Regions from separate parts of the Arsenophonus nasoniae genome, predicted to be linked through region 2. Evidence: riboswitches for the same ligand, from Rfam matches in the RefSeq annotation. Region 2 holds a riboswitch; the other holds the start of a gene.
What was found. A riboswitch is a leader RNA that binds a small molecule or an ion and turns the genes downstream of it on or off. The one in region 2 is predicted to bind thiamine pyrophosphate.
Positions count from the first base shown of each region.

Region 1: linked by a shared signal. The riboswitch ahead of thiB (thiamine ABC transporter substrate binding subunit) and the one ahead of thiC (phosphomethylpyrimidine synthase ThiC) in region 2 are both predicted to bind thiamine pyrophosphate.

Region 1 is NZ_CP038613.1:584,043-593,595, forward strand. Features, by position in the region: gene thiQ (thiamine ABC transporter ATP-binding protein ThiQ) at 223-924, opposite strand; gene thiP (thiamine/thiamine pyrophosphate ABC transporter permease ThiP) at 917-2,521, opposite strand; gene thiB (thiamine ABC transporter substrate binding subunit) at 2,494-3,483, opposite strand; TPP riboswitch at 3,583-3,694, opposite strand; gene rppH (RNA pyrophosphohydrolase) at 3,807-4,337, shown strand; gene lgt (prolipoprotein diacylglyceryl transferase) at 4,556-5,455, shown strand; gene ArsFIN_RS02740 (thymidylate synthase) at 5,523-6,374, shown strand; gene ArsFIN_RS02745 (prepilin-type N-terminal cleavage/methylation domain-containing protein) at 6,645-7,124, shown strand; gene ArsFIN_RS02750 (prepilin-type N-terminal cleavage/methylation domain-containing protein) at 7,118-7,546, shown strand; one part of gene ArsFIN_RS02755 (IS3 family transposase) at 7,590-7,869, shown strand; one part of gene ArsFIN_RS02755 (IS3 family transposase) at 7,869-8,749, shown strand; gene ArsFIN_RS02760 (hypothetical protein) at 8,764-8,979, shown strand; partial or broken gene ArsFIN_RS02765 (YgdB family protein) at 9,072-9,443, shown strand; gene ArsFIN_RS02775 (type IV pilus modification PilV family protein) at 9,440-9,553, shown strand, end outside.
Region 2 is NZ_CP038613.1:3,808,287-3,817,839, forward strand. Features, by position in the region: gene ArsFIN_RS19240 (YjaG family protein) at 1-323, opposite strand, end outside; gene nfi (deoxyribonuclease V) at 398-1,066, opposite strand; gene hemE (uroporphyrinogen decarboxylase) at 1,241-2,305, opposite strand; gene nudC (NAD(+) diphosphatase) at 2,413-3,204, opposite strand; TPP riboswitch at 3,380-3,497, shown strand; gene thiC (phosphomethylpyrimidine synthase ThiC) at 3,630-5,564, shown strand; gene thiE (thiamine phosphate synthase) at 5,548-6,201, shown strand; gene ArsFIN_RS19270 (HesA/MoeB/ThiF family protein) at 6,194-6,943, shown strand; gene thiS (sulfur carrier protein ThiS) at 6,946-7,146, shown strand; gene ArsFIN_RS19280 (thiazole synthase) at 7,150-7,920, shown strand; gene thiH (2-iminoacetate synthase ThiH) at 7,920-9,038, shown strand; partial or broken gene ArsFIN_RS19290 (polysaccharide deacetylase family protein) at 9,182-9,553, opposite strand, start outside.

The DNA.
Region 1 (9,553 bases), 650 kb from region 2:
AATTTTTTGGTGCTTGATATTTTTTAATATTTAAAACCGATTTTATTTAAATAAAAAATAAGCAGGTATGTCCCTAACAAAATTGTGGCAACATCTCTCTTTATTTTAACGAAAAATGATATTGCTTTTTGTTAATATAAGGCACCGCATCTAAATGTAAAAAATATCCTCCAATTATTTGATAAAGTGTGAATTGATGATTAATTAATTTTATAAGTAATGTCAGGAATGAGATATACCTAACAGTATACTTGCTGGAGTTAACCCATTAATTAGATAGTCAGGTTGACCATCATAGGCGATTTTCCCTTCTGTAATGACAATAGCGCGTGTGGCTATTTGGCTAGTATCTTCCAAATTATGGGAAACCATTAACAAGGTCAATTGGCGTTCATCACACACCTGTTTAAGTAATTTTAACATTTCATTACGTAATGCCGGGTCAAGAGCAGAAAAAGGTTCATCTAACAATAAAATCGGTTTTTGGCGGATCAAACAACGCGCTAATGCAGTACGTTGGCGTTGTCCACCTGATATTTGAGCAGGTAAACGAGTCATACAATTATTAAGTGAAACTTGTTCTATGATCTGCTTTACTGCGCGATGTTGAGCTTGATCCAAATGTAAATTTGCTGAAATACCTAACGCAATATTTTGCCAAACAGTTAAATGAGAAAAGAGATTATTTTCTTGGAAAAGGATGGAAACTGGCCGCTTGGCGGGTGGGGTAGCTGTATGATTTTGTCTATCTAGCCAGATTTCACCCTGCTTTGGATATTGAAATCCGGCAATTAAATCCAGTAGCGTACTTTTTCCTGCGCCGCTAGGGCCCAATATTGCTACCCTTTCAGCTTTATTTACTTGAAAATCAAACTGCATGGTTAGATTTTCATAACAATAAACAAGATGATCTAATTTAATCATGCTCTTTTCCTGATAAATATTCTAATAAACTAAATAAGCTGAAACAAAGTAATAGCATTAACAATGCGGTAACGGCCGCATCACTATTATGGTAAGAGCCTAATTGTTGATAGAGATAATAAGGTAGGGTACGAAAGTTTTCATTACCAAACAGTGCAATAATACCGAAATCACCTATTGAGAGTATACAGGCAAAAGCGAAGGCTTGTCCTATTGTACGTTTTAATGCTTTTAATTCAATTAAAACTAGTCGATTTATGCCTTTAATCTGTAATGAAAGGCATAATAAATTATAGCGCTCAGCTAAGTCATACATAGGATTTTCTAATATTTTTAAGGCATAGGGAATAGCCATTAAAGCATTCGTTAAAATGATTAAACTATAAGGTGAATAAGTTAAACTAAGGGTATTATTGAGCAATAAAAAGAAGCCGGTTGCTAAAACGATGCCTGGCATTGCAAGTATTAATAATCCACTTAATTCCAGGGTTCGATAGGATAGTATCGAGCGGCGACGACGTAATTCCCGACTACTCCAAAGCAGCATCAAAGTAAAAATAATACAAAGTAGGCCAGCACTAATCGCGATAAAAACCGAATTAATAAATGCTTGCCATAAGCCTGGTTGTTGTAACACGTGTAATAGTGTTAAATTTAAACCATCATTGATAATTGCCAATAAAGGTGGAAGTAGGAAAAATATTGCAATACTAATCAGTAGCGTGTCCCACCATTTTTGCCATCGATTATCCGCTGGGTTTTTCCACTGTAATTGTCGACTAACACCGACGGAAAAGACAATATTTAATTTTTGGCTTAATAATACTAAGCTTAAACAACAAAAAAGTTGGATTAGAGCCAGCAAAGCGGCTTTATTTAGATCAAAATCATAACTTAACGATTGATAGAGAGCCAATTCAATAGTGGTTGCAGCAGGTCCCCCACCAAGCGTCAGTACAGTAGCAAAACTAGCGAAGCACAGCATAAAAATTAGGCTGGATGTTGGTAAAATTTGTCGTCTAAGGTAAGGCCATTCAACAATACGAAAATTTTGCCATTGGTTCATGCCTAGTTGCGCGGCAAGCTGGCGTTGCTCAACAGCAATACTTTCTAGTGCGAGCAATAACATTCGGCTAGCTAATGGTAAATTAAAAAAGATATGTGCTAATAAAATACCTTTCAGACCATAAGGCGTAAATTGGTAATTAATTCCTAACCATTGACAAAATTGAGCGATCCATCCCATCCGACCGTAAACGGTTAATAAACCAAAAATAGCCACGAGAACTGGCAATACCAGTGTCATCGAGCATAAGCGTAAAAATAGTATCCGACCTGGAAAATGCCGTCGAAAAAGGGCTTTGGCTAAAAATATCGCCGGGATAACCGACAATAAGGTTGATAGTAATGCTTGCCAAAATGTAAAACCAATGACATGCCATAAATAGCTATCATCAATAAATCCTTGCCAACTTATTTGAGGGGCATGTAACCATAAAGTGCTGAACGTGACTACAGCAATAGTAATTAATAGGCCGGACACGACTATGCCAGGCCAAAGTGAACTGCCTATTGGTGGCTGACGGCATTTTGCCATAAATAGATCCAATGATTGCGATGTTGAGTAATGTCTTCCGCATTAAATTGTAATGATTTTTTTGGCACGGCTAATTGTTGATAAACCTTAGGTAAGGGGATATCAATGATTGGATACATCCAATTGGTTGTCGGCAACGTTTTTTGCACGGTTGGCGATAGCATAAATTGTATGAATTGTTGTGCGAGTTTAGGTTGTTTGCTCGTTGCTAATTGGGCAGCTACTTCAATTTGCAGATAGTGTCCCTCACTAAATATTGCTGCGGCATAATTATTTTTTTTATCATTTAACAGATGAAAACCGGGTGAAGAGCTATAGCTGAGGACAAAGTCACTTTCACCTTTTAAGAACAACCCATATGATTCGCTCCAACCTTTGGTAACGGTTACGGTTTTTGCAGCCATTTTTTGCCAAGCTTGGGCACTATTTTTTCCATAAATTTTTTGTATCCAAAGTAATAACCCTAAGCCTGGTGTGCTGGTACGAGGATCTTGGTAAATAATTTTCCATGGTTGGGAACTATTAATCAGTTCATCAAGACTTTTCGGTACATGAGTGACCCGCGTTTTATCATAAATAAAAGCAAAATAACCATAATCGTAAGGGATAAAAATATTGTTATCCCATTTTATGGGTAATTTTAGTTGACTCCTGTCTATTCGACTCTCAGTAAATAAGCCCGTTTTTTTTGCCAGATCAATTAAGTTATTATCAAGTCCGAGGACAATATCGGCAGGGCTATTTTTTCCTTCCATTCTAAGCCGATTTAATAACGCTACTCCATCATTTAGGCCTATTAGTTTGAGCTCACAGTTACAGATTTGTTCGAAGGCAGGCTTGATTGTAGGCCCTGGCCCCCAATCTGCGATAAAAGAATCATAAGTGTATACGGTTAATATCGGTTTTGCTTGGAGCGTGAAAGCTGAACAGCAAATTAAGCTAGCACTAACTATTTTTAGCAGTACATTCTTCAATACTCAGTTCTCCTATATAATTAAAAAACAGTGATGCTATAGGATCTGAGGAATAGACAGTAATGAAGCTATTTATTGATGAATAAATCATTAGAGTGGCTCAAATCCCTACGCCGATGTTGATCGGATCAGGTTCGACGGGTTTTTCTCAGCCAGCGAATAACAACATTGAACAGAGCTAGCACCCCGTTGAGATGGCCTTATTGTAAGATGTTATCTTATAATTGCAAATACTATATTTGATAAAGGCTTACCATATAGAGTAGTATGAAACAATAAGCTATCTTTTAAATTTTTAACGAGGTAGTCAGATGGTTGACAATGATGGCTACCGCCCGAATGTAGGAATTGTAATTTGTAATCGACAAGGCCAGGTATTATGGGCTCGTCGCTATGGGCAACATTCATGGCAGTTCCCTCAAGGGGGCATTAATCCTGACGAATCGCCAGAACAGGCAATGTATCGGGAATTATTCGAAGAGGTTGGGTTGGATCGTAAAGATGTTAAAATATTGGCATCTACCCGGAACTGGTTACGTTACAAATTACCTAAACGTTTGGTGCGCTGGGACACAAAGCCAGTTTGTATTGGGCAAAAGCAACGTTGGTTTTTGTTACAATTGGTTTGTAATGAACATAATATTAATGTGCAAACAAGTAAAACGCCTGAATTTGATAGTTGGCGTTGGGTGAGTTATTGGTATCCTGTTCGTCAGGTTGTTTCTTTTAAACGCGATGTTTATCGACGTGTTATGAAAGAATTTGCTCCGATCGTTATGTCACTGCAAACTAGTGCAGTGACATCATATAAGAGTCATACCTATAGGCGTAAACGTGGCTAAATAAATTTAATAAAAGTAGGTTAATATTTTAATAGCCGATTTTTGTCGTTTATAAAGCGAAGTGAGAATAGTAAAAGCTACGCTGGTTTATTTTTTGGCAAAATAGGCATTGAATAAATTGGTTAATAAATTTAATCAATAAAAAGCCATTAGATTTTTTTAAACAGCATGCAGTCATGCAATTCTATCAAACTCTATAAAACTAAAGAGTGGAGAAGATGAATAATAGTTATATTGTGTTTCCTAATATTGATCCTGTTATATTCTCGATTGGTCCAGTAACCCTTCATTGGTATGGTTTGATGTATTTGGTGGGATTTGTTTTTGCTCTATGGTTGGCAAAGCGAAGGGCAGGCAAAGCGAATAGCGGTTGGACGAAAAATGAAGTTGAAAATCTGCTCTATATTGGTTTTTTAGGTGTCTTTATTGGCGGGCGTCTTGGCTATGTTTTATTTTATAATTTGCCTATTTTCCTGAGCAATCCTCTGTATCTATTTAAAGTCTGGGACGGAGGGATGTCTTTTCATGGTGGGTTAATTGGTGTGATATGCGCTATGTGGTGGTATGCTCGTAGGACTCGCCGCCATTTTTTTCAAGTTGCCGATTTTGTTGCGCCATTAATTCCCTTTGGATTAGGCATGGGACGTATTGGTAATTTTATTAATGGTGAGCTTTGGGGACGTGTAACATTAGACACGCCATGGGCAATGTTATTCCCTGGCTCACGGGGAGAAGACATTCAGATTGTCAGTCAGGACCCTTCTTTATTACCCATTTTAGAACAGTATGGTGTATTACCACGACATCCTTCCCAACTTTATGAGATGTTTTTTGAAGGGATCGTTTTATTTATTATTTTAAATCTGTTTATTCGTAAGCCCCGTCCAATGGGGAGTGTTTCAGGATTGTTTTTGATTGGTTATGGTGCTTTCCGTATTTTTATTGAATTTTTCCGGCAACCAGATGCGCAGTTGGGGCTATTTGGTGGTATAAGTATGGGACAGATTCTATCTATTCCTATGATCATTATTGGTATCTTTATGATGATCTGGGCATATAAGAAAGATAGCCATTGTACAAATTATTCTATTACTAGCAAAGTAGAAAAAAGTAAGTAGCAGAAGATGTTAATACATTTTTTTTTATTTATAGTATTAAATAATAAATTTTTAGCGAGTAATAATAATGAAACAATATCTGGATTTATGTCAGCGTATTATTGATGAAGGTCAGTGGATAGAAAATAAACGCACAGGTGTTCGTTGTTTAACAATTATTAATGCTGATCTTGAATACGATGTCGCAAATAACCAGTTTCCTTTAATTACAACTCGTAAAAGTTTTTATAAAGCGGCTATTGCTGAATTATTAGGTTACCTACGAGGTTATTCAAGCGCTGCGCAATTTCGAGATATTGGCTGTAATACATGGAATGCCAATGCGAATGAAAATCAGGCATGGCTTAATAATCCGAACCGTAAAGGTGAAGATGACATGGGGCGAGTTTATGGTGTTCAGGGGCGCTCATGGCAACGGCCTGATGGCACTTATTTAGATCAGCTACAAAAAGTCATTAGTAACCTTTCGGTTGGGATAGATGATCGGGCGGAAATAATCACTTTTTACAATCCGGGTGAGTTTGAATTAGGTTGTTTACGCCCTTGTATGCATACTCACACTTTTTCTCTGTTAGCTGGCACACTTTATTTAACTTCATACCAACGTAGTTGTGATGTTCCTTTGGGGTTGAACTTTAATCAAATTCAATGTTTTGTATTATTGGCACTCATTGCTCAGATCACGGGTCATAAACCAGGTAAGGTTTATCATAAGATAGTGAATGCTCACATTTATGAAAATCAACTTTCAATCATGCGTGATATCCAGTTAAAGCGTGCTCCTTATTCTTTGCCGCAACTGCAGATTAATCCTGACATTAAGACATTAAAAGATATTGAAACCTGGGTAAGTAGCCATGATTTTCAGGTCATTGGTTATCAATATCATGATGCAATTAAATATCCATTTACGGTATGACGACTTTTATCGGTTACTGTAATCATCCAATAGGAAATCAGTAACGATCCTCTCATGACTATTTCTAATTAATATTATGGTTGCATTAGTAAATAAATCGCTTCTGAAAACATTAAAATTTGGGAGGCGTTTCTATTTTTTTTGCCAATTTTTTGTAATACAAAATTTTTAATAGATTTGTTTCCCTTCTATCTCATTTGACGATTTATTTTTTTATCCTAAATACATAACAATAGTCTGTGTTAATTGGGCTATATATGGCAAAAACAGATGCGCCAACAAGGGTTCACAGTGCTTGAAATGATCATTGCGATTGCAATAATCGCGTTGATTGCTGTTGTTAGTATTAAGGGATGGCGGAATTATCAACATAAAATACATTTAATTGTTGTTACGCAAAAAGTGGCTGCTTTTATTGCCCGTCACCAAATGCAGGCAGCTTATTTGAATCAGGAGAGGCAATTGATAATTAAAACGGATAAAACGTCAAATTGGATGTTAATAGTGACAATTAAGGGTAAAAAGGATAGCCAGCAAAGTGCAGAGATGAAATGGATTAACAGGCATGATGAAATTCTGTTAAAAAGTTACAGCCGAATATCGACCTTGTTGCTAGGGAAAAGAGGAACAGCATTACCGACAACTTTACGTTTTAGCAATCACTCAGAAGATATTTTGATCATTATTTCTGGTTTGGGACGAGTGCGTTTATGTAGTCATCAAAGGCTGGGAGGAATAGCCAGGTGCTAAATAAACCAATTTCTTTTAGTCTAAAGCAACAAGGTTTTTCACTAATTGAAGTCCTAATCAGCTTAATAATAAGTAGTATTGTTTTTCTCGCTATTATAACGCTATACCCATTATTAACGCAGCAAATTAATCGATTATATCAAACTTACCATCTTGATATGATGGCGAGACAATTTTTATTAATGTTGGGAAAGGATGCTCGACGTTCAGGTTATTGTTTTGGCGATTGTGTTGGAGTGGCGTTGAAAATTAGTGAAAAAGAAGGGGAGGCAGAGCATTCCTGCATTCATCTTATTTACGATTACAATTTAGATGGCAAATGGGAAAAAGCAAAAGATGAGACTTCTGATTTCTTTATCTATCGTATGCATCAAGGTAGGTTGCAAATACACCGTAGCTGTAGTGGTCTAATAAAACTGTAGAGATTTATAGCTTATAATTAAGCAAAATCTTATAGGTATAAATATGACCCGAAAAGTAAAAGTAACCTTTAGCGGAAAGCAAAAACTGGAATATGCAAAACTCATGGTTGAAGGTGGATATAGCAATATCCAAGTTGAAAAAATATCCGGTGCGGGTAAATCTGCCGTATCACGATGGAAGCAACAATATCTTGCCGAGTTAAATGGGAATACGCCTGTAAAATCAAAAGCGTTAACACCCGAGCAACAGCGCATACAAGAATTAGAAGTTCAACTTAAGCGTGCTCAGAGGGATAATGACATATTAAAAAAAGCCGCGGCTTACTTCATCCTCGACAATCAAAACTCAAAATCGTGAAGCAACTGAAAATCATGTACCCCAATTTTACGGTCACTGAGTTATGCCATCTTTTTGAAGTAAGCAGCAGTAGTTTTTATTATGAAACGAAAATACCGACAGTTGAAAATGAAAGACTGTGTGGCGAAATCAAACGTATTTTTTATACATCGGGTCAAATTTATGGCAAAAGACGTATTCAAGCCGAGTTAAAGGGTTTAGGGCACCAAATTGGCACTTATAAAATATCGAACATCATGAAATTAAATCAATTAGTTGCAATTAGACCAACGAAAAAGCACTACTATCACTCATCGGGTAACGAACATCGATATGCCCCTAATTTGCTTAAACGACAATTTTCCCCTGAACAGCATAATCACTATTATGTCGGGGATATCACGTATATTAGACATCACTATGGGTGGAGCTATTTAGCCTGTGTGTTGGATTTAGCCACCAAAGAAATTATTGGTTATGCCTTATCAACAAAACCGGATTCGAAATTAGTGAAAGAAGCCTTAGATAACGCAATTGAACGGCAATTACCGGATACGACAAGTTTGATGTTCCATTCAGATCAAGGTTGCCAATATTCATCGGAGGAGTTTAGGGCGCACCTCTTTGAACGGAAAATAACTCAAAGCATGAGTCGGCGAGGTAATTGCCTCGATAATGCCGTGATGGAAAGATTTTTTAGGAGTTTAAAGACAGAAAGACTTAACCGTTTATCGTTTATGAATCATCAATCTGTTGTCTGTGAAGTTGAAAATTATATTCAGTTTTACAATTATTATCGACGCCATTCAACGATTGGTTATTTAACGCCACATCAAAAATATCATGAACTAAAAAATGCCGCTTAGATCTTCTACAGAATTTGTTGACCATTACAAGCAGAGAAGATTGTGAAGGACAAGGATGGATAAACCTATTTGATCCCAACCAAATAGTGGTTTCGCAATTTGCTTTAACAAAAGTAACAATGGGTGAGAAACGTTTTTTAACTGTGTTTTTAAGTCTATTTCCACGGGCATATCCAGATCTATTAAGGGAATATAAACTAAAAATTTATTTAAGAAATCAATCAATATGAAACAAATAAATTGGTTTTTTTCCCACAAAATCAAACAGCAAGGGAGCATTTTATTAATGGCAATAATGATGCTTATTACTATGAGTTTATTAATGTTAAAAGCATTGCATCATCATCAGGATAATCTATTGCAGATGTTGGAAAGTGAACAACATTATTGGCTTTTTTTTGAGCAAGCAGAGTCTGCATTAGCCTGGGGAAAGTATCAACCTTGGGTTATTACTAAGGAAAAAAATTCTTCATGGTCTTGTCAGCAGCCGTTAGGTGCTAATTTCAAAAGTTGTTTGCGCCACTATAAATATGATTATTTTCTATTAGCCGGCCATGCTTATTTTGACGATAAAATTGTATTTTAACTTTATCTATGGTTGAAAGAAGATAAAAATGTAATGTCAGGTTTTATTCCTTTAGAGCAGGGGTGGCTGGATTTTTGTCCAGTTAAAAGAACGGAATTTTGTCAATGAAACGCGCTAAACCCAATAGGCAATCTGGCATGGCAATAACCGAAGTTATGATCGCTATAGCGTTATTTGCTATTTCAGCTATAGCATTAATAAAATATGTTCATAATCTA
Region 2 (9,553 bases):
AAGTAAGAATGAATTATTTCACTTAAAGCGATACATGCATCAATAGCAGGATGGACCCCGTAAATATCAAAATTATTTGCAACGGGAATAATTTCCTCTAATTTTTCCAACTGATTATCAAAATCAATTTTACTATCTTTAATAATCAGCGATTCCCAGATTAAATCTAAAATAATACGATAACGTATTGGATTTAAAAAGCTCGTTTGTTTACAAAATAATTGATAATTAGGATACATACGCTCACATAAACAAGCCATGAAAGTAATATGCTGCCAACTATTTAATTTTGCCAACCTCAAATGAATGGGGTTTCTTAACATCAAATTTCTACTCACTTACGTTTTACGCTGAAGTTTACCTGAAAATCAATAGGTTCCACATATTTTAACTTTAATTATGCTAAATTCTGTTTCGTTCGATTAAAAAACGCTCTATTAGAAGCGATTCCATCAGCCCAACGAGTAGGTTCAGGTAAACGATAACCTTTAATACAATGCTTAACCCATAATAGTGAAGCGTTTAAACTGATTTTATGCCCAGGTGAGATATAAAGTGGTTTACATCTTTTTTTACTACGAAATACCCAACCAATTTGTTCATTATTATCATTCAATGGTTGGCTGCTTCCTACTCTTTCATCTAAAGCCTCATGGTGACCACATAGACGTTTTTTTGCTATACCAATCGTTGGGATATCTAATAAAAGACCCAAATGACTCGCAACACCAAAACGACGAGGATGGGCAATTCCTTGGCCATCAATCATAATAAGATCAGGCTTATGTTGCAGTTTTTCCCAAACAGCCAATAGTGCAGGATACTCCCGAAAAGAGAGTAAGCCTGGAATATAAGGGAATTCAGTCGGTATACGAGCAATATGATATTCAACAATAGCGAGTGAAGGCCAATGCATAACAACCATTGCGGCTCGGGTTACACTACCTTTTTCTTCAAATCCAACATCAGCACCAGCAATAAGATTAGGAATAGCAAAATTATCCGTAAGAATAATTTGTTTTGCTTTTATGGTCTGTTCCTGACGTAATAATTGGGTATCAATCATATTTATTTTTACTTAAAAAAATTTATATAAATATATTTTATTATTTGTTTTATAACACAAAATATAAAAAAATATATTTAAATAATTGTAAATATTCAATTTGGATTTAATAAACAATAAAAAAATATAACAATTATTATTTATTGGCATTTTCTTTCTTTGGATAAACCTTAATTATTGATGATATTGTTCTGATAATTTGTGTACTGAATTAATAAAATTTTTAACATGTTCAGGTGGAATGTCCTGATGGATACCATGACCTAAATTAAATACATGGCCACTTCCTTGACCAAATTGCTTTAAAATGGTTTTAACTTCAAGCTCAATACGTTCTTTTGATGCATACAATATAGAAGGTTCCATATTTCCCTGTAAAGCCACCTTATCTCCTACACGAGAGCGAGCCTCTTTAATATCTGTCATCCAGTCAATACCTAACGCGTCACAACCGGTCGCAGCCATTGCTTCTAACCATTGACCACCACCTTTAGTAAATAATGTTACTGGAACTTTACGGCCTTCATGTTCTCGCAATAGCGAATCAATAATCTGATGCATGTAATGTAAAGAAAATTGATGATAATCACGCCCAGTTAATACACCACCCCAAGTATCAAAAATCATCACTGATTGAGCTCCTGCCCGTATCTGAGCATTGAGATAGAGAATGACACTTTGCGTCAATTTATCCAATAATAAATGTAACGTTTTTGGCTCTGTATACATCAGCTTCTTAATACGGGTAAACGCCTTACTACTTCCTCCTTCGACCATATAAGTTGCCAATGTCCATGGACTACCAGAAAAACCGATTAATGGCACTTTGCCTTGTAACGCTTTGCGAATAGCACGTATTGCATTCATTACGTAAACTAATTCTTGTTCTGGATCAGGAATTGGCAGTTTCTCTATATCAGCTAAACAACCAATAGGACGCTGAAACCTAGGTCCTTCTCCTACTGAAAAATAGAGACCTAACCCCATCGCATCAGGAATAGTAAGAATATCTGAAAAAAGAATCGCCGCATCTAATGGAAAACGATGTAGAGGTTGTAATGTCACTTCACAGGCTAACTCGGTATTTTTGCATAGTGAAAGAAAATCACCAGCTTGCTCACGAATTTTTCGATATTCAGGTAAATAACGACCTGCCTGGCGCATCATCCATACCGGAGTTGTATCAACAGGTTGCCGTAATAGCGCACGTAAGTAGCGATCATTTGTTAATGCAGACATTATTAGCTCCATTAGATGGCAATGAGAAATTGCCATTATCATCGTATATTTGCCTTTTTATTGTTGCCTAGATGCGCAACAACTTAGTTATAGCGTGATTAATACTGTTATTTATATAAGTCATTATTCTCTTGTCGACATAAAGCCAGTGTATCTTCAATCAAACGGCGAGCAATGGTATCAGGAGGCGGTATTAGCGGTAATTTATTATGATGATACCAGTCCGCACTAATTAACTCATCAGGATTAGCCTGTATTTCACCACTCGCATAATCAGCTAGAAAACCTATCATTAATGAATGAGGAAAAGGCCATGGTTGGGAAGCAATATAACGAATGTTGCTAATCTCAATATTACTTTCTTCTTTTACCTCCCTTTTAACCGCTTCTTCAATTGTTTCACCTAGTTCAACAAATCCTGCTAATACAGTAAATATTGGCTTTTTTTTATGGCGCCGATGTTGTGCTAATAAGATATGATCAGCACGCCGAATAGCAACAATAATACAAGGTGCAATTTGCGGATAATAGCGCTCATGACAATGACCACACAAGCAGGCCCATTCGGTTAAGCTGGTTGTCATTTTGTTGCCGCAATAGCCACAATAATGGTGCGAACGATAAAATTCTGCCAGTTGAATACCACGTCCAACCAGTTTAAATAGCCCCTCATCTTGGCTGGCAAGGCGTCGCGGTGAACACATATCCGTAGGTGATTTTGCCATAATTAACCAAATCGTTTCCGCTTGCCATTCACCAATAGCGAGTGCTTCTTTTCCTATTAGTAACCAAAATTGAGCTGAACCTTTCGGTAAATCACCCTTTGGTAACCAAATTCGACCACCAGAACTAACAACCCACCAACCTGTTTCTGTTCCAGTTAATTGTTTTCTAATCATATAACTCAGTTCTTCTATATCTTATTGATTAGTGAATTTTAAATGTATGTCTTGCTTGATCCCAGTGAATATAGGCTAACCCATTTTCATCAATATCGAGTAACTATTCTGGTTAACGGCTATTTGATGAAGAAGTTAACCATTGAAGTTTTCATTATCTCTCTTATATACTGGCATTATCTTGTCGGAGTGCCTAGTAGGTTCAACATTATCTACAGGCTGAGACCGTTAATTCGGGATCCGCGGAACCTGATCAGGCTAATACCTGCGAAGGGAACAAGAGTAATCAACCTGCGATTTTGACTTATCAAAAGTAAGTAGCGCAATTATTATACTATTACTCTCACCGAGCTCCAGACAAGCAATTTCTCAATACAATTTATCTCTTTTATGTGAACTCTTTGTAATGATTTTAGGAATTTGCTATGTCTAAGAATATTATTGCAACCAGTGATATTGGCGTTAAAACAAATACCACTTCCCCACGAAAAACACAACGAGAAGCGGCACAACGTTTTCTCGATAACCTACAAAATATCAGTTTTCCCCACTCAAAACGGATCTATTTAACAGGTTATCACTATAATACCCAAGTTCCTATGCGTGAAATTCAACTTTCACCGACTTTGGTTGGTGGTACAAAAGATAATCCTTTATTTGAAGAGAATGAGGCAATACCTGTTTATGATACTTCAGGTGCCTATGGCGATCCTAATATCACTGTGGATATTAAAGTAGGTTTAAAAAAATGCCGCCAACATTGGATTTCCGATCGCAATGATACTGAGCCAGTTAAAAAACCAAGCTCTTATTTTACCCAACAACGACTCGCTGATGTTGGATTGAATCATCTACGTTTCAATTACCGCCTACAACCATTAAGGGCCAAAATCGGCAAAAGAGTCACGCAATTGCACTATGCTCGTCAAGGGATAATCACACCTGAAATGGAATTTATTGCGATCCGCGAAAATATGGGACGGGAGCGTATCAATAGTACAATATTAACTCAACAACATCCTGGTCAAAGCTTTAATGCTACTCTGCCAAACAACATTACCCCTGAATTTGTTCGACAAGAAGTTGCTGCTGGACGTGCCATTATTCCAGCCAATATTAACCATCCTGAATCCGAGCCAATGATTATTGGTCGAAATTTTTTGGTGAAAGTCAATGCTAATATCGGCAATTCCTCCGTAACTTCATCGATTGAAGAAGAAATTGAAAAACTAATCTGGGCGACACATTGGGGAGCCGATACTGTAATGGATTTATCGACCGGCCGTTACATCCATGAAACGAGAGAATGGCTGTTGCGTAATAGCCCTGTTCCTATTGGTACAGTGCCAATCTACCAAGCATTGGAAAAAGTTAATGGCGTTGCAGAAAATTTGAGCTGGGAAATATTTCGCGACACCCTTCTTGAGCAAGCCGAACAAGGTGTAGATTATTTTACTATCCATGCCGGTGTTTTATTACGTTATGTGCCAATGACCGCCAATCGATTGACCGGTATTGTTTCTCGCGGTGGCTCAATTATGGCGAAATGGTGTTTGTCCCATCATCAGGAAAACTTTTTGTATAGCCATTTTGAGGAAATCTGTGCAATCTGTGCCGCTTATGATGTCTCTTTGTCCCTTGGCGATGGATTACGACCTGGCTCTTTACAAGACGCCAATGATGAAGCGCAATTTGCTGAATTATATACATTAGGCGAATTAACTAAGATAGCCTGGCAATATGATGTTCAAGTTATGATTGAAGGCCCTGGTCATATCCCAATGCAAATGATCCGCCGTAATATGACGGAAGAATTAACCCATTGTCATGAAGCGCCATTCTATACTTTAGGGCCTTTAACCACCGATATCGCGCCAGGTTATGATCATTTTACCTCTGGTATCGGTGCGGCTTTAATTGGTTGGTTTGGTTGTGCCATGCTCTGTTATGTTACGCCAAAAGAACATTTAGGCTTACCTAATAAAGAAGATGTCAAACAAGGACTGATTACCTATAAAATTGCCGCTCATGCCGCTGATCTCGCCAAAGGCCATCCTGGGGCGCAAATTCGAGATAACGCCTTATCCAAAGCACGATTTGAGTTCCGCTGGCAAGATCAATTTAATCTCGCTCTCGATCCTGAAACCGCCCGTGCCTACCATGATGAAACACTGCCACAAGCAGCGGGTAAAGTGGCCCATTTTTGCTCAATGTGTGGCCCTAAATTTTGCTCCATGAAAATTTCGCAAGAAGTCCGTGAACATGCCGCACAAATGGCACACATATCGGCAACATTTCGCGCCCAGGGCAGTGAGCTATACCACAGCATGGAGACGATTTCCGATGACAAAATGGTCTGAGCACGCGTTTGCATCGACAGAACAAAAACTTGGTCTGTATCCAGTCGTTGATTCTGTCGAGTGGATAAAGCGTTTGTTAAACGTCGGCGTTACCACTGTTCAATTAAGGATCAAAGATCCATTAGCCAACAACCTTGAAGCAGATATTAAGCAGGCGATTATGCTAAGCCAGCGATATCAAGCTCGCCTTTTTATTAATGATTATTGGCAATTAGCTATAAAATATGGTGCCTACGGCGTCCATTTAGGGCAAGAGGATATTAATTTCGCTGATCTAAATCGCCTAAAAAAAGCGGGCTTGCGCTTAGGGATTTCAACGCATAATCAACAAGAACTCGCCAGGGCAAAGCAGTTAAGACCCTCTTATATTGCATTAGGCCATATTTTTCCTACTCGCACAAAATTAATGTCTTCCTCACCGCAAGGATTAATCAGCCTAAAACAGCAAGTAAATGCCACACCAGATTACCCAACTATTGCTATAGGCGGTATCTCTTTAGCACGCGTTCCGGCAGTGCTTGCAACGGGCGTAGGAGGTATTGCCATGGTTAGTGCGATCACAAAATCGCCTAGCTGGTACAAAGTTGTTACTCAGCTATTACATTTGATCGAAGGTAAGGAAATAATCCATGCTTAATGATGCTATTTTTATGCGCTATAGCCGCCAACTATTACTTGAAGAAATCGGTTATCAAGGCCAACAAAAATTAACAACAAGCAAAGTGCTTATTGTGGGATTGGGCGGACTAGGTTCACCAGCAGCACTTTATTTAGCTGCTGCCGGGGTCGGCGAACTCTGGTTGGCCGATAATGATAAACTGCATATTTCAAATCTACAGCGACAAATTCTTTACCATACGCAAGATATTTCGCAGTCTAAAGTCACATTAGCAGCAAAACAACTTAATCAGCTCAATCCACAAACCATAGTGAAAACATTTGCCAAAAAACAAAACTATCATTCCCTGCAAACGCTGGTTCGCAATACCGATTTGATATTGGATTGTACTGATAATATGTCAACTCGCCAGGCAATTAATGCGGTGTGTGTGGCGGAAAAAAAGACACTCATTAGTGGCAGTGCGTTAGGTTTCAATGGTCAATTGTTAGTTCTTGAACCTCCCTATAGACAAGGTTGCTACGCTTGTCTTTATCCTGACATGAATGAACCTTATCGCAACTGTCGCACGGCCGGAGTTTTAGGGCCGGTGGTTGGAGTTATCGGTACACTGCAAGCCTTAGAAGCGATTAAATTATTAGTCAATTTACCTTCCTCACTCAGTGGGAAACTGAAATTATTCGATGGTAAACAACATAGCTGGCATACCTTGCAACTTAGCAAAGCGAAAAGCTGTTTAGTTTGTGGAAGCGGGAGATAAATATGCACATTATGCTAAATGATCGACTAATCGAAATTAACAGTTCGATCACGATTATCCAGTTATTTGATTATCTGAAACTTAATTCGTTAGGTATTGCACTAGCAATTAATCAGATCATTATTCCGCGTGAAAATTGGAATCATCACTATATTAACCATCAAGATAACATCCTGTTATTCCAGGCGATTGCCGGAGGCTAATTTATGTTAAAAATTGCTGATACCGTTTTTCAATCTCGTTTATTTATGGGTAGTGGAAAATTTGCTAATTCATCATTGATGACTCAAGCCATTCAAGCTTCCGGCAGTCAATTAGTCACCATAGCGATGAAACGAGTTGATTTAATTAATAAAAATGATGACATTTTGCTGCCATTACAAAAAATCGGCGTCAAATTATTACCGAATACTTCGGGTGCTAAAAATGCACAACAAGCTTTATTTGCTGCTCGCCTAGCTCGTGATGCATTAGCTACCAACTGGATAAAACTTGAGATCCACCCAGATACAAAATATTTATTACCCGACCCGATTGAGACGTTAAAAGCGGCTGAATTGTTGGTAAAAGAAGATTTTATTGTTTTACCTTATTGTAATGCCGATCCAGTTTTATGCCGACATTTAGAGGAGGTTGGTTGCGCTGCTGTGATGCCTCTTGGTGCACCTATTGGTACCAATAAAGGATTAATTACCTATGATTTTCTACAAATCATTATTGAGCAAGCCTCGATCCCTGTTGTTGTCGATGCAGGACTTGGGGCGCCCAGTCATGCATTAGCCGCGTTAGAGATAGGCGCCGACGCTGTACTGGTAAATACTGCTATTGCTGTTGCTAATGATCCTGTTGCCATGGCACACGCCTTTCGTATTGCCACTGAAGCCGGTGATATAGTACAAGCTGCCGGACTTGCAGCGCAACACCATCAAGCCGCACCTTCCAGCCCTTTGACACAATTCCTTGAGGTATTTCAATAATGACGGCTTTTACTGAAATTTACCAGCAACTTGATTGGCATCAACTGGCGATACAAATTAACAGTAAATCGGCTCAAGAGGTTGAAAAAGCCATTTGCTCAGATAGATTGTCATTGAAGGATTTTATGGCTCTCATTTCACCCGCGGCCTATCCTTATTTGGAAGTTATTGCTCAAAAAGCGCAAAAATTAACCCGTCAGCGTTTTGGTAATACTGTTAGCCTTTATGTGCCACTTTATCTGTCTAATCTATGCGCTAATGATTGTACTTATTGTGGTTTTTCTATGCACAATCCGATCAAACGAAAAACACTTAACGAAACAGAGATTATGGCAGAATGCGAGGCGATACGTTCCATTGGATACAATAATTTATTGCTTGTGACCGGTGAACATCCAAGCAAAGTGGGAATGAGCTATTTTCGCCAACATATGCCATTAATTAGACAATATTTTAGTTCGCTATTAATGGAGGTTCAACCATTAACAATAGCAGAATATAGGGAGCTGAAAAAAATTGGCTTAGATGGTGTACTGGTATACCAGGAAACTTATCATCAACCAACTTATCAGCAACACCATTTACGTGGAAAAAAACAAGATTTTTTTTGGCGGCTAGAAACACCGGATCGCCTAGGTCAGGCCGGTATTGATAAAATTGGCTTAGGGGCACTAATCGGCTTATCCAATAATTGGCGGGTTGACTATTATCTAGTGGCAAGCCATCTATTTTATCTGCAGAAAAAATATTGGAAAAGCCGCTATTCTATTTCTTTCCCACGAATACGCGCCTGTATCGGTGGTATTCAGCCTGCATCTACCATTCACGAAGCAGAATTAGTGCAATTAATTTGCGCTTTCCGTTTATTGGCACCTGAAGTAGAGCTTTCATTATCCACCCGCGAATCCCCTTTTTTTCGTGATAATATTATTCCGCTGGTTATCAATAACCTTAGCGCGGGTTCAAGAACCCAACCCGGTGGTTATGCTGACAATCATCAAGCGTTGGAACAATTTGCTACCTATGATAACCGCAGTGCAGAAACCATCGCCCAAATCATGCTCAATGCTGGACTTCAACCTGTTTGGAAAGATTGGGATAACCATTTAGGACGTTAATAAAACACCACCTTAATCGGTGGTGATAATCGCTTTACTGAATCAAGCTGTTAATTTTTTAATTAGTTTCCTCCAACCTGCCAAATAGAATAACATATGTCTATTTACGGTCTAACTTTCAGTACTAGCTTAATAACTCGTCTTTATTGATCAATAATAATATCTTTATTAATAACTTGTTGCTCTCCATTACCCACCATTTGCGCAAATTTTTCTATTGGATCATTGCGCAATGCATATAACCGTTTTAAGGCATAAGGATTATCACCCAGTTTCACTTTACCTTGAATAGTCGTCAATGCCAAAGTCATACCCGAAGCCTCGGCTGCATCCATTACTTGTTTATTATATGCACCAAAAGGATAGGCTAAGTAACGTTGAAAGGGATTAAACGGTGCTAATTCACGCCGGGAACGGCTAAAATCAAGCTTTACCGTACGATAAGAACGGCTAAAAATAATCGGTTGGTTTTTATTATCTAATCGATGCAGAAAATGGGAGTGAGATTGAATATC